2 regions of the Paenibacillus sp. VTT E-133280 genome follow, and region 1 is predicted to be linked to the other one. Evidence: riboswitches for the same ligand, from Rfam matches in the RefSeq annotation. Region 1 holds a riboswitch; the other holds the start of a gene.
The links. Region 1 has a riboswitch for cyclic di-GMP ahead of CA600_RS07700 (anti-repressor SinI family protein). Riboswitches for the same ligand answer to the same signal wherever they lie in the genome.
Positions count from the first base shown of each region.

Region 2: it holds a riboswitch for cyclic di-GMP, as region 1 does, so the genes downstream of both, CA600_RS00665 (NPCBM/NEW2 domain-containing protein) here and CA600_RS07700 (anti-repressor SinI family protein) in region 1, are expected to answer to the same signal.

Region 1 covers NZ_NFUX01000012.1:43,262-50,682, reverse strand. Annotated here, with positions in the region: gene CA600_RS07725 (aldo/keto reductase) at 84-1,061, shown strand; gene CA600_RS07720 (hypothetical protein) at 1,350-2,618, shown strand; gene sipW (signal peptidase I SipW) at 2,620-3,207, shown strand; gene CA600_RS07710 (TasA family protein) at 3,299-3,898, shown strand; gene CA600_RS07705 (helix-turn-helix domain-containing protein) at 4,058-4,387, shown strand; gene CA600_RS07700 (anti-repressor SinI family protein) at 4,569-4,724, opposite strand; cyclic di-GMP riboswitch class I at 4,752-4,836, opposite strand; gene CA600_RS07695 (2-oxoglutarate dehydrogenase E1 component) at 5,308-7,421, shown strand, end outside.
Region 2 covers NZ_NFUX01000001.1:151,254-158,674, forward strand. Annotated here, with positions in the region: gene CA600_RS00665 (NPCBM/NEW2 domain-containing protein) at 1-3,852, opposite strand, end outside; cyclic di-GMP riboswitch class I at 4,010-4,096, opposite strand; gene CA600_RS00670 (hypothetical protein) at 4,265-4,819, opposite strand; gene CA600_RS00675 (EAL domain-containing protein) at 4,933-5,934, opposite strand; gene CA600_RS31060 (helix-turn-helix domain-containing protein) at 5,987-6,283, opposite strand; gene CA600_RS00685 (leucine-rich repeat domain-containing protein) at 6,529-7,380, shown strand; gene CA600_RS00690 (sensor domain-containing diguanylate cyclase) at 7,396-7,421, opposite strand, start outside.

The sequences.
Region 1 (7,421 bases):
CAGAGACAATAAATACCATACTAGAATCTAAGCGTGTACAATATGTACGTGTACGCAATCATATTTCCCTGGGAGGAATCACATTGTTGAGAACGCTGCCTTTAAACAAGCGCGGTATACCAGCCAGCCGTATTGCTCTAGGTTGTATGGGATTTGGTGGGGGCTGGGATCATGAACCGATTACCACCGAGAATGTTAAGCAAGGACATGCAGCCGTCGACGCTGCACAATCTATTGGTATCAATATGTTTGATCACGCAGATATTTATACCCGTGGTAAAGCCGAGAAGGTATTCGGTCAGATCTTTAAAGAACGCCCAGGACTCCGCGAAGAAATCATTATCCAATCAAAGTGCGGTATTAAGCTAATGGAGCCTGGAGACAGTTCTAATGTCTTTGATTTCTCAAGCCAGCATATTCTAAGCAGTGTGGATGGAATATTATCACGACTAGGAACGGAATATATTGATATTCTGCTGCTGCATCGACCTGATCCTTTAATGGATCCGGAGGAAGTGGCCTCCGCATTACATCAATTGAAGACAGCTGGTAAGGTTCGTCATTTCGGCGTCTCCAATATGAGTGCAGCGCAGATCAAAATGCTGCAAGCCTATTGCGATGAACCTTTTATCGTAAACCAGCTACACATGAGCCTAGCCAAGCTCAGCTGGGTCGATGCTGGAATCAGTGTAAACCGTGAACCTTGGAAGGATATTACCTTTCCCGAAGGAACCCTTGAACATTGCCGAATGGAGAACATTCAGCTTCAAGCTTGGGGCCCACTCGCACAAGGCATATTTAGCGGACGTTCATTAGAGGATCAGCCAGAGAATATCGTCCAGACAGCCGCCATGGTTAAACAAATTGCAGATAAAAAAGGAACAACACCCGAAGCCATAGTGCTATCCTGGCTAATGACACATCCGGCAGCTATTCAGCCTGTGATTGGGACTGTGAATCCGCAGCGCATCGCTGCCTGCGCCGATGCGGACAAGCTGGAGCTTACTCGAAAAGAATGGTATGACCTATATGTTAGTTCACGTGGTACTCGTCTTCCCTAACTGAACCCACAATTAAAACTCGCAAGAATTCTTAATAGCCTAATCGCGCTTCACGCGCGATTAGGCTATTTTTAATGCAGTCGCCTCTTATATCGTTCTTTATTGCGAATAAAAATAGATATCAAGCGATAAACCGAGATAAATAGAGATAAATTAACATTATCGTTCTTTATAGAGTACAAATGAGACTTATTGACAGTTTTCTTTTCAAATTATTCCATGTATTATTCATTACAGAAGTTGTTCTTAATAAAGAACAATAATAACGAACCAAAGAAACTCAAGACATTGAGGGGAGGTATTCCTCTGAGACCCAGATCAGCAAAAAGAAGGCCTAAACGAAAGAAGCAAATCGGATTACGTGTTCTGCAATCAGGAATGGCTGTCTCCGTCTTGTTTCTGACTACCTCGCAGCAAGTGGGTAGTACCTATGGTGGTTTTGGAGCTACTGCGCAAACCACTAGCACCATTAGCTTTTGCGAAGTATTTCCAAACTCGATCAAGGGGCTTCTAACAGAACTCAAAGATCATATCGAAAGAGCTACTGCTTTAAAAGGATCTCTGCAAAGCTATACCCCTTCAGGCAGTCTCTCAGACGTTTCGGGAATAGAAGGCATGACGCTGGATGAGCTTGATGTCGCAGCGCAAGAGATTTCCACACAAATCTCCGCACTTCAATCTCAAATCAATGGCGTGAATGAGCAACTGGCCACCAACAGCCAAATTTGGAACGAAATCAATGGTGAGCTGAACGCAGCAGCAGCCGTCCTATTCCAGATTGGAGGATATATGACCTCTCTAGATTCAAACTGTCTAGAAATCAAGGATGAACCATTCTTCAGAGAGCTGCAAAGCAGCCTAAATCAAAGTGGGGTAATCTCTGAATCTCTAAATGCTTCATTAAAGGGAGTTATCCAGTACCTAAACTCCATACACGACATCGGCCTTCCATTTGCTTCGGTAGTGACCAGTGATGTATATGGACAACCCGAGTTACGCAATGAGGCGTTTCAGCAGCCGTTGCCTTTCCTGATTCCTTTTAGTCAGCCGGCCGGCAATATCTCTAGCGAACTGACCTCCACTTATGAGAATCTCAACACTGAAATGAATGACCTTAAAGAATCCGCTACTTCAGGAATCAGCAATCTTCAGAGTCAGCTCCAATTGATCAGTCAAGCCCGTGAACAACAATTGGAAGCCCTTGAGAAAGCCCGATTAGAGGCGCTGGAACAAGCGAAGAAAGAAGAAGAGCGTTTGGCCCTGGAGAAGAAGGAAAAGCAAGAAGCCGAGGACAAAGCGAAAGCAGAAGAGAAAACAAAAACGGAAGTGACTCCACCGACAGGTGAAGCAGCTCCAGAAAACATAAATAAAGAACAACCTGAAGCCCCAGCCACTAACCCAGTCGTTCCGGGAGTTGGTGAAGAGCCAACGATTCCACAAGATGTACCACAGCAAAAGGTTCCTCAGGAGACGCCAAAGGCGGAAGATACAACCTCTTCCCCACCGGCAGCAACACCAGCTCCTGCGGCCCCTCAACAAGACAAAGGTGGAGAATAATATGCGGATTAAAAAAATGATCAACAATACATTATCGAGCATCATGCTTGTCATCTTTATCCTGCTGGTGGTAGCTGTAGTTTTATCAAAGGCCTCCGGCGGTGAACCTGCCTTCTTCGGATACCAGATCAAATCCGTACTCTCAGGTTCGATGGAACCAGGAATTCACACCGGATCGATTGTCGCTTTAAAACCCGGAGGAGATATGAATCGCTTCAAAAAAGGCGATGTTATCACCTTTAGAAATGAAGAAAACCTGCTCATTACTCACCGTGTTGTGGAAGCAACAATGAACAACGCTACTGGTGAAGCCATGTATCGTACGAAAGGCGATAACAATGATGCGCCTGATATGAACCCTACCAGTTCAACGAATGTTGTAGCTGAGTATACCGGGGTTACCGTACCTTACGTAGGTTACGCTATGAATTTCGCAGTTTCCAAAGCTGGAAGTGTCGTGCTCATGATCGTACCAGGCTTGATGCTCCTGCTCTATGCCCTGTACTCATCATGGAAGGCTGTAGCTGCACTCGAAAAGAAAAATGCTGCTATACTGCCCACCTCTCCACCCCCAACTGAAATACAGTAATCCGTTGATTGTCCGCTTCCGCTTACGAACCGGAAGTTACAATATATAAATTTTATAAAAAAACCACAAAAACCGAGGAGGAATTTTAATTATGGGTATCAAAAAAACATTGGGTCTTGGCGTAGCATCTGCAGCACTGGGTTTATCATTGATTGGTGGAGGAACCTTCGCTTACTTTAGTGACACTGCACAAAACACTTCTACATTCGCTGCAGGTACACTCGATTTGAACTCCGACCCTTCTGTTATCGTAAATATCGCAAACCTGAAGCCAGGTGATACTGTATTTAAAACCTTCAAATTAAAAAATGACGGTTCCCTCGATATCGGATCTGTTCTTCTTAAGACAAGCTACTCCGTTAATGATGTGGGCGGTAACAACAACGGTGTTGATTTAGGTAAATCCATTAAAGTTAAATTCTTAACAAATCTTGATAAGAGTAATATATTTCAAGCCGATAAAGTAGTTTATGAAACAACACTAGCCGATTTGAAAGCTTTGTCCCCTGATATCGTAGAAAGAAAGTTTTTACTCAGTGAAGCAGCTGGAATTAAAGCCGGTACTAATGATACATTCGCAGTCCAATTTGAATTTGTTGATGATGGCCAAGATCAAAACTATTTCCAAAAGGATTCATTAACACTAACTTGGGATTTCTTTGCTAAACAAGGCAAAGGAACTGACTACTAATCTAATAAGTCTTCCATTCGAAGAGCAGCAGATTCTTATTCCGGAAAGCGGATAAGTAGATGCTGCTCTTCTCTTTACAATAAACTTTGTCGAATTTATCGATATTTGCTATACTAATAACAAAAAATACGGAGGGGCGTCAGCATAGTGGCACAAAATATGGGCCAACGTATCCAGCATCTCCGCCTAGAAAAGGGATTCTCCCTATCTGAGCTTGCGGACAGAGCGGATGTTGCTAAATCGTATCTTAGCAATGTGGAGAGAAACATCCAATCCAATCCTTCCATCCAGTTTATCGAAAAGATCGCCGATGCGCTTCAGGTATCCATCCATGCTTTGCTCTATGGAGAGCCTAATGATGCTGAGGAATCGCCTTTAGATTCGGAATGGTTCCGATTGGTGCAGGAAGCTATGGCCTCAGGCATAAGCAAACGCGAATTCAAGGAGTTTCTGGACTACCAGAAATGGCGCCTGGATCAGAAGGACTAATCCTTCATCTGATCTAATAAGATCCTCTTCTACTCATACTATCAAACATAAACGCCTTCGCCCTCCTAACATGGATGGCGAAGGCGTTTTATATTCTAACCATGTATCGTGTACAACTTATAGAAAAAGGGCACAGCGATTTATCGCCATGCCCTTTTTCGGTATATAACGCTCTAATGTATTACTGCACGGCTTGCACAGTCTTCTCCTGAAAGAATCGACGAATTTCATCTGCCTTTATGCCAGCCTTCTTAGCTGCTAATAATAAATGTACCCACTCTACGTCTACATCAATAACCTGCTGTTCTCTGTTGCTTCCCTGGTTGGACTTGTCCAAAAAATCTCCTCCTAAGATTTTACGTCCCCAGGCAATCCGGCTGTCATAGTATTTCTACCTTAGACCCGCGACTTTGTGCCCCTGTCTTTCGGCAGGTTTACCTTTTACTGGACCCTTTACACGAAAGGATCTACTTCAAAAAGGATGAAAAACGCTAACTGCAATAACATTATACTATACTAAAGTGGAAAAGTGTGTCGATTTCTGATTAGTTTTTCCATTAAAAAACAAAAAATAGAAGCTCTTTTCTGTGATATCTTGTCCTATTAACACGATACTCGTCCTATTCATAAAATTAATTAAGACAATATAATGATGCTTCCTTCCCTATTAGTTAAAAATAAGGATATTAGAATCATTTTAGTGGGCCTTAGGAATGGGTAATGAGAAGAAACAGCGTTCTTTTCATTAGAACAAGCTAACCCATACCATTTTGCGAACGTATTGGACGAAAGAATGAATTGATTACACGTGTGGAAAGTAGCACAATAAGATGAGAAATGAAACCGCAATCATCACAGCTCCAGTAAGCGTTGACACAAAATGTCACGTATGGAGTTCATCCGTTAAGGAGGATGTATTCATGGCAGCCAAAGAGCCCTATAACGAATCCATTTGGAGTAAGTATTACGGACCCAATTTAGGCTACATTCAAGAAAGATATGAACAGTTTGTGAAAGATCCATCCACCGTAGAGAATAATTATCGCGAGCTTTTTACAAATTCGGGTCCCCCACCCCTAACACCGGACAGCGAACCGGCTCCACAGCCTCGCATTTCGGGAGACACCGAATGGCTTAGAAAGGCAGTAAGAGCTTCCAAGCTAATCGCTAATATTCGTATATATGGCCATATGGCCGCTGATATTGATCCGCTTGAGCGTGATCACAATCCCATGGCTAAATATCTCGAACTCGAAACCTATGAGCTGACTCGTGAGGATCTGATCGCACTACCTGCCACGCTCATTTGGGAGAATGCCCCGAATGATGTGCATACCGGATGGGATGCAGTTCAGCGTATGCGTCAGGCTTACACCAAGACGATCGCCTATGAATTCGGGCATGTGCATGAAGAACAAGAACTGAAATGGTTGAACAGACAGGCAGAATCCACAAGCTCACCAGCGCCTTTAAATAATACAGAACGTAAAGAGCTGCTAAACCGCCTGATCCAAGTCGAGCAATTCGAAACCTTCCTCCACAAAACCTTTGTGGGTCAGAAGCGTTTCAGCTTGGAAGGCAATGACGCTCTCGTACCGATGCTCGATGAAATCGTACGCGCTGCTGCGCATGACGGTGCAGAGCATATTCTGATGGGCATGGCGCATCGTGGTCGCCTCAACGTTCTTGCACATATTTTGGGCAAACCTTATGATATTATATTTTCAGAGTTTCATCATTCTCCAAACAAGGAGCTTTTCCCTTCCGAAGGCTCTACAGGCATTAACTATGGCTGGACGGGTGATGTGAAATACCATCTCGGTGCAGACCGCGCTGTTCGCGAAGGAGAAACCGTACGCACAAGAATAACACTAGCGAATAACCCAAGTCACTTGGAATTCGTCAATCCTGTCGTGGAAGGCTTCACTCGTGCTGCTCAAGAAGATCGGAGCACAGCCGGATTGCCGAAGATTGATACCAGTAAAGCTATAGCGGTGCTAATGCATGGCGACGCTGCTTTTCCAGGTGAAGGAATTGTTGCAGAAACACTTAATATTGGCAAACTTCAAGGTTATCAGAATGGCGGGACGATCCATATCATTGTTAATAACCGGATCGGCTTTACGACAGAAAGTGAAGACTCCCGTTCAACGCATTATGCGAGTGACATCGCAAAAGGATATGAAATTCCAATTATCCATGTCAACGCTGATGATCCCGATGCCTGTATATCAGCTGTTCGTTTAGCTAGCGCATATCGCAATCAATTCAAAAAGGATTTCGTTATTGATCTCATCGGTTATCGTCGTCATGGACATAACGAAATGGATGATCCTGAAACTACGCAACCTATCGTGTACGGCAAGGTGCGTAATCATCCAACCGTTTACAAGGTGTATGCGGAGCGGCTACAGCGTGAGAAAATCCTTACAGCTGAAGATGTACAAAAGATGCACATTGAAACAGAAGGCGTATTGCAACGTGCATACGATAGTATGAAGGAAGGCAATCACAAGAAAAAAGAACCAAAAGCCTTCGTTCCTCTTCAAACAGAGCGCTCAGCGGCAGGGACAACAGCCGTACCGATCTCCAGTCTGCAAGAGATTAATCGTGAGCTACTGACCGTACCTGATGGATTCCAAGTCTATCCGAAACTGGAACGTATTCTGCAGCGTCGCAAGGATGCATTGAATGAGGGTGAAAAGGTCGACTGGGCACTCGCCGAGTCTCTCGCCTTCGCTACCATCCTGAAGGATGGAACGCCAATTCGACTTAGCGGTCAGGATGCACAGCGCGGCACCTTTGCACACCGCCATCTAGTACTGCACGACAGCAAAACTGGAGAATTATTCTCTCCGCTTCATCAGCTAAGTAATTCCCGTGCTTCCTTTGGCGTATATAACAGTCCGCTATCTGAAGCTTCTGTGCTAGGTTTTGAGTATGGATATAATGTGTTCGCACCAGAAACTTTCGTCATCTGGGAAGCACAATATGGCGACTTCGCCAATGCAGGTCAGGTTATATTTGATCAGTT
Region 2 (7,421 bases), on a different contig from region 1:
AGTGAAACCATTCGGGTTTACCTCAACGGCTCCAATCAAGTTACCATCTTCCTTATCAACGGCTATGACATCAGTCAAAATATCAAATTCACTATTCAACTTAACGAAAGTTGTCTCTTCCGGCACTGTGATGGTCGGCTTACTTGAAGTATTCGTAAACTTCGCATCGGCCCATACCGTATGATCTGAAGCATTGCCATCTGTAGCATCTGTGGTAACCAGCTTCACTTCGCGCGCACCTGTCACAGGTATTTTCACCAATTCATGCTCTGTCCCTGCCCGGAAAACATCACTCGCGAATTTCTTCTCTCCATCTACATACACTTCAAAGGTTGCAGAGGATGGCTTTCCTTTCATCGCTTGATCGATCCCGATGTAGCTTTCAAAGAAGTCATAACCTATACCCTCAATATCATAAACAACTTCAGAGTTCGCATGTACACCGATTCCCTTGGCATAGGTTGCAGCTAGCCCTTGTCGAACAAGGCTGATGATTCCACCAGAAACGGCTTTATCTTTCTTTAATTCACCCCAACCAACAACGACTGACTTGGCATTAAGATCCGAAAGATAAGCATAGTCACTCGTTACCGTAACCAGTGTTGTTTTGGTTTCTGTAACCCCTTCGTTCTTCACTTCATACACCACTTCGTAGTCGCCTTTTTGCGTTACATCAACGGTATTTGCTTTCAGGGTGACATTAGCCGTAATATCGTTTCCTTGATAGTTAGTCGCTTTTACATAGTTCATCGGATCAAAAGCTTGATTAAGCTTTAACGTGATTTGATCTTCAACAGATAACGCTGGCTTGAAGGCTTTAACCTGTACCGGCTTCAGTGAGTTCAGCTTCTTATCATAACCAACGATCTTGTACGTATAATTGATGCTGTTATCTACATTCGTATCCACGAACTGGTCAGTCCCTGTAAACCCTACTAACTTATCGTCTCTATACACCTCATAACCTAAGAAATCTTTCTTAAGATCCGTATCCATACTGAAGCTTAGTGTGTTCGATTTAGCAGTAGTGTTAGGCGTGATATTAACCTTTATCGCAACATTCTTATCTGCTATTCCTGTTCCTTCATAATGAACCACTGAATTGTTTAAATACCAGAGCTTTTTCGGTGCTGGATATTTAGCTAACTTCACTTTTGTTTCAGGATTCACAGTGAAGCCATGTCTGGCAAAATAGCTACTTAAGTCTAACCCCAGCACTTCAGAGGAGAACTCCACCAAATACTGCTGCTTGGAATTGTCGCCGTTCGGAAGGGAGACCTTCCGCTCGCGGTACAGCTTGGTCAGTTCTGTCCAGTAACCCGGATGCGCCAATTCTAACTGCCAATAGGCACCAAGCTGTGCAAATAAGCCCTGCTGATTCATAACCACTTTATTTTCTTCGATTACATATTTATATATATCACTTTCAAAAGGAATACGAGTATCCATCGAGTCCGCATAGACTGACATCAGCATAGACACCATATTATTGGTTACTTCACCATATTCTCGTTCGCCCATCGCCAAGCGATGCCCTATTTCATGATTCAATCCCCAGCCTGGATAGACTTTGTTAAAATCACCTAACATTGTCCCCACGGTTCCAAGTTGTATCCCTGTATGGTCCCCCGCTGCATACATCGCACCATAAGGCTGCATCAATCGGATATTCTCACGAATTAGCTTGGCATCATGAATCACACTACTGCCATCCAAGCCATAGAAGTCAAAGATCGTCTTCATCCAAGTATCATAGCCGGTTACGGTACCCAGCGGATCATTTCCTTGCGTAATAAACATGTTATAAGCTTCTGTCGCAGTGCCTGTGAAAATAACATGATCGCTGACCATTTCCACCACATCAATGAGCTTGCGATCTTGAACATTCGGATGCGCTGCCTTATCTTCATCTATTTTTTGTTTATAGGTGGTTAAGAAGGCTTTGAATTGTTCAGGATCTGTAATCTTGGTCATCATAGGGATCTTGGTAAGCCCCTCGAACCGGATCATAGGTGCTTTACCTTGTTCCTCCGCTGTATATGGATTGACGATATACACTGTACCGCCCTTAGTCACTTCATGTGCATAATAACTATTCGTCGCAAATTCAGGAACGGTTATTGTGTTTTTACCTGGACGCAATTTCACACTGCTAGCCCAAACGTTCCAAGCCGCCTCTTGTTGAGAAAAGACTAAAGAAGGCAATTTATCGCTCGAAGCTGCGTCCACATAAACGTTGATCGTATCTCCAGGCATTGCAACGAGACCTGTAGGCTGGTTGTTCGTACCGAAACCAATTCTCAGGTTTTCTTGCGCATGCTTTTTCATATCTCCACGTTGTTCCGCCTCAATGATGGTGCCTTCGGTTTGAATTTCACCATTCACTAGCTTCTTAGCTAAATCCAAAGAATCTTTCAGGATTGGATAGAGCGGATGTACTTTTGCCGCTTCTTCTAATTCGTTGATTGCTTCGACGCTATTATAAGCAGGAACAACCGCACTCATCGTGCCATCTGTGAAAATACCATTTACAGCTTCACTTACTTTATCCTCTGTATAAAATCTAAATTCGGCTGCAAAGGGTCTGTTGATATTGGCTTTTGTGAACTTGAATTTCAATCTTTTAAACTTCGTAGGTTCAAATTTAAACTCCAGAAAGTCATTCGTACTAGTCGCGGTTCCGCTAGATACGAGCTGGAAGGTCTCTCCCTTACTTGTTTCTGATGCATAAATTTGAAAAGCCTCTGGGAAGCCTTTGCGGTTATCTCTAGCCAGGAAAGCCACTCTATCTAATACTTTCGCTTGCGCTAACTCAAACACAACTTCATTCGTGAAGCTGTCGTCATTGTTTTTATTGGTTTCCCAGTGTGTATTCGGTTGGTCATCGAGCATGTATTCCGGTTTCGTACCTGGGTAGCTTCCGCCGTTCACCGTTACTTTTGATACGTTTGAGTTGGGCATTCTATAAGCTTCGCTATAGGCATTTTCATATGCTGTACCATAGCCTTTTAGCTTCGAAACCTTAGCCGCTGTTGCCTCTATTTGATGATTCTCCAGAAGTACTTTTGCATTCTCTATATCTGCTTGAAACTGCGCGTACAGTGGATGTGTCTGCACTTCTTGTTCTAAAGCCGTTAATTTCTCCATCGTATTAAATGCTGCGCTAACTTGACTCAAGCTGTCATCTGTGAATAAATTTTTCATTTTAGCGGATACGGCATCTTCTTTGTAAAAAGAAAACTCAGCCGCACTCGCCCAATCTTGGTTAGCTTTTTTGAAGACAAATTTAAGTCTCTTAAAGGTTGCCCTGTCAAACTGCACCTCTACTACGTCACCTGCTCCGCCTTTATATTCTCCAGAGGATACTAGCGTATAATCGCCTGCATCCGTTGTTGAGCCATAAATATCAAATTCCTGGGCAAACCCCTTACCCTTTGCGCTGGATTGTCTTGCAGCATATACAATTCTATTTAATTCAGTGGACTCATTGAATACAAAGACAACCTCATTCGTAAACGTTGAACTATTCGGTTTGCCCGTTTCCCAATGCGTACTCATATCGCCATCAATAGCCTTAGCTATAGGTGAACCTGAGTAGTTACCACCGTTATTGGTAATGGATTTAATATTCGCAGGATTCATTCTAAAAACATCATTATAAGCGCCTAGGATAGCCTTGCCGTACAGATCAAACGGAATAACTGACGCATTGCTTATTAGGTCAGCCTTGCTTTGTACTACAGTGTTCACTACAGTTACCTTGCTTACATCACTTGCTAAAGCATAACCTGCCTCACTCGAAAAGCTAGCTAACATGGCTGCCGATGTAGCGATTGCAATCATTTTTTTCATCTTTTCTACCCCCCAGATGTAATATGAATCTCTTCAATGCCTAAAAATGGGCACAAAAAAAACTACCCCGAAAGAGTAGCTTGATTGCAGCTAAAGTTGCATAAAAATTAAGACTTAATTTTTATTAAACCTTAAAAACAAAAAGCGTTATACACTCTTTGGCAGCTGGCTGACAATAGTCGTGATAACCTTAGTCCCTATAGCTTTGCGTCCCTACATTTCCATAGGTTTGCCTATGAAGTTTCGATTACATTACAAAGGTTAACATAACTATGCATCTTATTGCATGATTATTTGGTATGAAATTGATATTTGATCGACATAGGTAATTGCAATCAATTTCCTCTAACTGATCGATATTATTTATCAACTGTCCCAGACGAAGAGTGATACTTTAGGACTGGAGGAGCGTTCAACCTCCAAATAGTCGCCGAAACCAATTCCACACATCACCTGTGATCGGAATTAACCCAAAGCCATGCTCGCCAACCGCGATTAGACCATATGCCCATTGTCCAATAGCTACGGCTCCCCCAGCAATCCGTCCTATGGCTACCGCTCCAAATGCCGTATCCCCTATGGCGACAGCACCCAACGCTTTTTCGGCTATCGCGATCGCTCCTACAGCCACTCCTGCAATAGCAATCGCCCCAGCTGCGAAGCCAAGCCAGCTAAGTGCTATCGCTCCAAGTGCTAACCACATTCCTAGTGATATTGCACCCACGGATAGAACCCCTACGCTTATCGCACCTATGGAAATCAAGCCTACAGCTATATCTCCAATAGCAATTAATCCAACAGCTGTCTTCACACGAGGTCTGCTGCCATAACCCTGACCAGAGTAGCGACCTAAATTGCTGCGAATACTTACCACTGGAAATGAGGGAGAAGGCCACTGATAATCAATCTCTCGCCCTTCCCAGCCCCTGGAATCTGCCCAACGTGTGATGTATTTATGCCATTCCATATTCATCCGACCCCCTTCTCAATTACCTAAATTGTACAGCCCCGGGGCTCACCTGTAATCAGACTCTGACCTGAATTCATCTCATCCTCTAGACGGAGATCTACTCATTAGGATCACTGTTTGGGAATAGGGTCAGGTTTTCCAAATAAATATCCCTGAAACAACTGATAACCACTCTGCTTAAGCCATTCAAAGTCCTCTCTAAATTCCACTCCTTCTGCTAAGGGAACGGATTGGATTTCTAATGCCTTTTCTAAAAACTGTTCTGCTACTTTCTGCTTGCTCGGATCACTAGACACACCCTGAACATATTTCATATCCAGCTTCATGTAATGGGGTTTAAGTGCCAATAACATCTCGATTGTGCTGAAGCCTTCGCCAACATCATCTAGAGCGTATTCAAATCCCCGATCCTTGTAATATGTCAAAATAGCTTTCAAATGAGCAAGGTCATCCACTTTCTCCGTCTCAACAACTTCAAAGACAAAAAGAGAGGGATCTACGCCTAATTGATTGGCCAATTCAACTGTTGATCTTAGGCAGAACTCTGGAGCGTAGATCGACGTTGGGATAAAATTAATAAACGTTTTTTTATTTAAGGGTGCAGCACATTTTACAGCAGTCATTCTACATAACCGGTCTAAAGCATATAAACGGCCACGATTGCGTGCCGCCGTAAAGATCTCATTAGGATAGATAAGGGCTCCATCTTCTTTTTTAAATCTGGATAAGACCTCATATGCAAAAATCTCTTCCTTTGCATTCACGATTGGCTGGAAGTGACAAATCACTAACCCCTTAGTGATAACCTCATCAATCCACTCCATATCAAGTACAGTGGGCATCTCGGATAGAGGTCTCCATGTTTGGTCATCTATACGGAATTCAATCTGCTTCGACGCCATATGATCATTACAGAAATCCAGAAAATCCCGCGCCCCAGCCTCTTTAATCGTAATCACATTTTCTTCTACCTTATGTATCGTATTGCTTCTACTCAAATGATGAATAACCTCAGGTAACATCCTTAGATTAAGCTCGCCATGAGCCTTAATTTCAAAATTCAGCTCTCTTACTACACAATGATTACAAGCCACATTCATAACCCCTTTCATCTTCGATTCTCTTAAAAAGCTCCCAGAACTACTATTCTCAATCAAAATCCGTTTACTCCAGTAAGTACGACAGGTCTAACACGGTTAACTGTTGATGTTGAATCTCAATAATCTTTTGCTCTTGCAGATCTTTAAGCACAAGGGTAGCCGTCTCCCTGAGCGTTCCGATTATATCCGCGAACTGCTGATGGGTCAGCCGGAGATTAATCCTCATCTCGCCTTGCTCCTCTATCCCGAATATTTGGTATAGTCTTCTTAGAGTAAAAATTGCACGCGCTCTCGCAGCATGAAATTTCATTTCGGGTAATAACCGATTCGATAAAAATAAACGATCCATTTGCAGCAGCATCAATTGTTCCTTAACTAACGGGTAGTGTATCGTTCATCGCCACCGCTGATATCACTCTTGCATTGGAGGGATGGATCACATCCAGATCGCCAAAGAAATCCCCTTTTCCAAAAAGAAGCTTCCATCTCATTATTCCTTTCTAAAACACGCCATAGTTTTGTATACCAACATACAGATAATAAATCATTATCCTGTTATATTCTATCGTAACGATTGCCAATACCAATAACAAAGGAGAACCTTCTATGAGATATAATTTTGACGGAAAAGGACTTACAGAAACGCCAGAGATCGTGTTTGAGAGCAATCCTCTACTAGAACTGAGCATGTACAACAACCATATTAAAGAGATTCCCGATCAACTCTTCCTTCATGATGAATTAGAGGTACTAAATTATGCGGGTAATGACATCGAACGGTTATCCGAGAACATCGGTCGTTTAGTTCACTTAAGAATGCTTGATTTAGGCCATAATCAACTCAAGGTATTGCCGGAGAGTATTGGAGAACTACGGGGGTTGGATTCTTTTCTATACCTAAGTAATAATCAGTTCGAGCAGCTGCCGGAGCAGCTTTGTAATCTCCAGAAACTCAAGTATCTGAATGTAACAGATAATAATCTCAAGCAACTGCCTACTCTTTTAGGCGCAATGAGCAGTCTAATTGAATTGCGGCTATATTACAATCAGCTAGAAAGTCTGCCAGATTCAATCACACAAATAAAAGGGCTAAGAGAGATCCATCTGTATGGTAATCAACTGGTCTTGTTACCCGAGCATTTGGGTGCTATAGAAGAACTTCGGATACTTGATTTAAATGATAATCGAATCACTGAACTACCTTCATCCATCGGTAAACTAAGCAAGTTAAGAAAACTGAACCTTCGAAAAAATAAACTGAATCAGCTGCCTGAGCAAATAGGTCAATTAAGCAGCCTTGTTGAGCTTGACCTAAGAGATAATAACCTGCAAGAAATTCCGAATTCCCTTCTACAACTAGAACGATTAGAGAAACTGGATCTCCGATGGAATCACAGCTTGAAGGAAACAGACATTTTAGAGCAATTAGAGCAAAGAGGATGTATCGTCTATAAATAACAAAAAAGCCCCCTGTTAAAGAAGCTTTTCATTCAAATCTA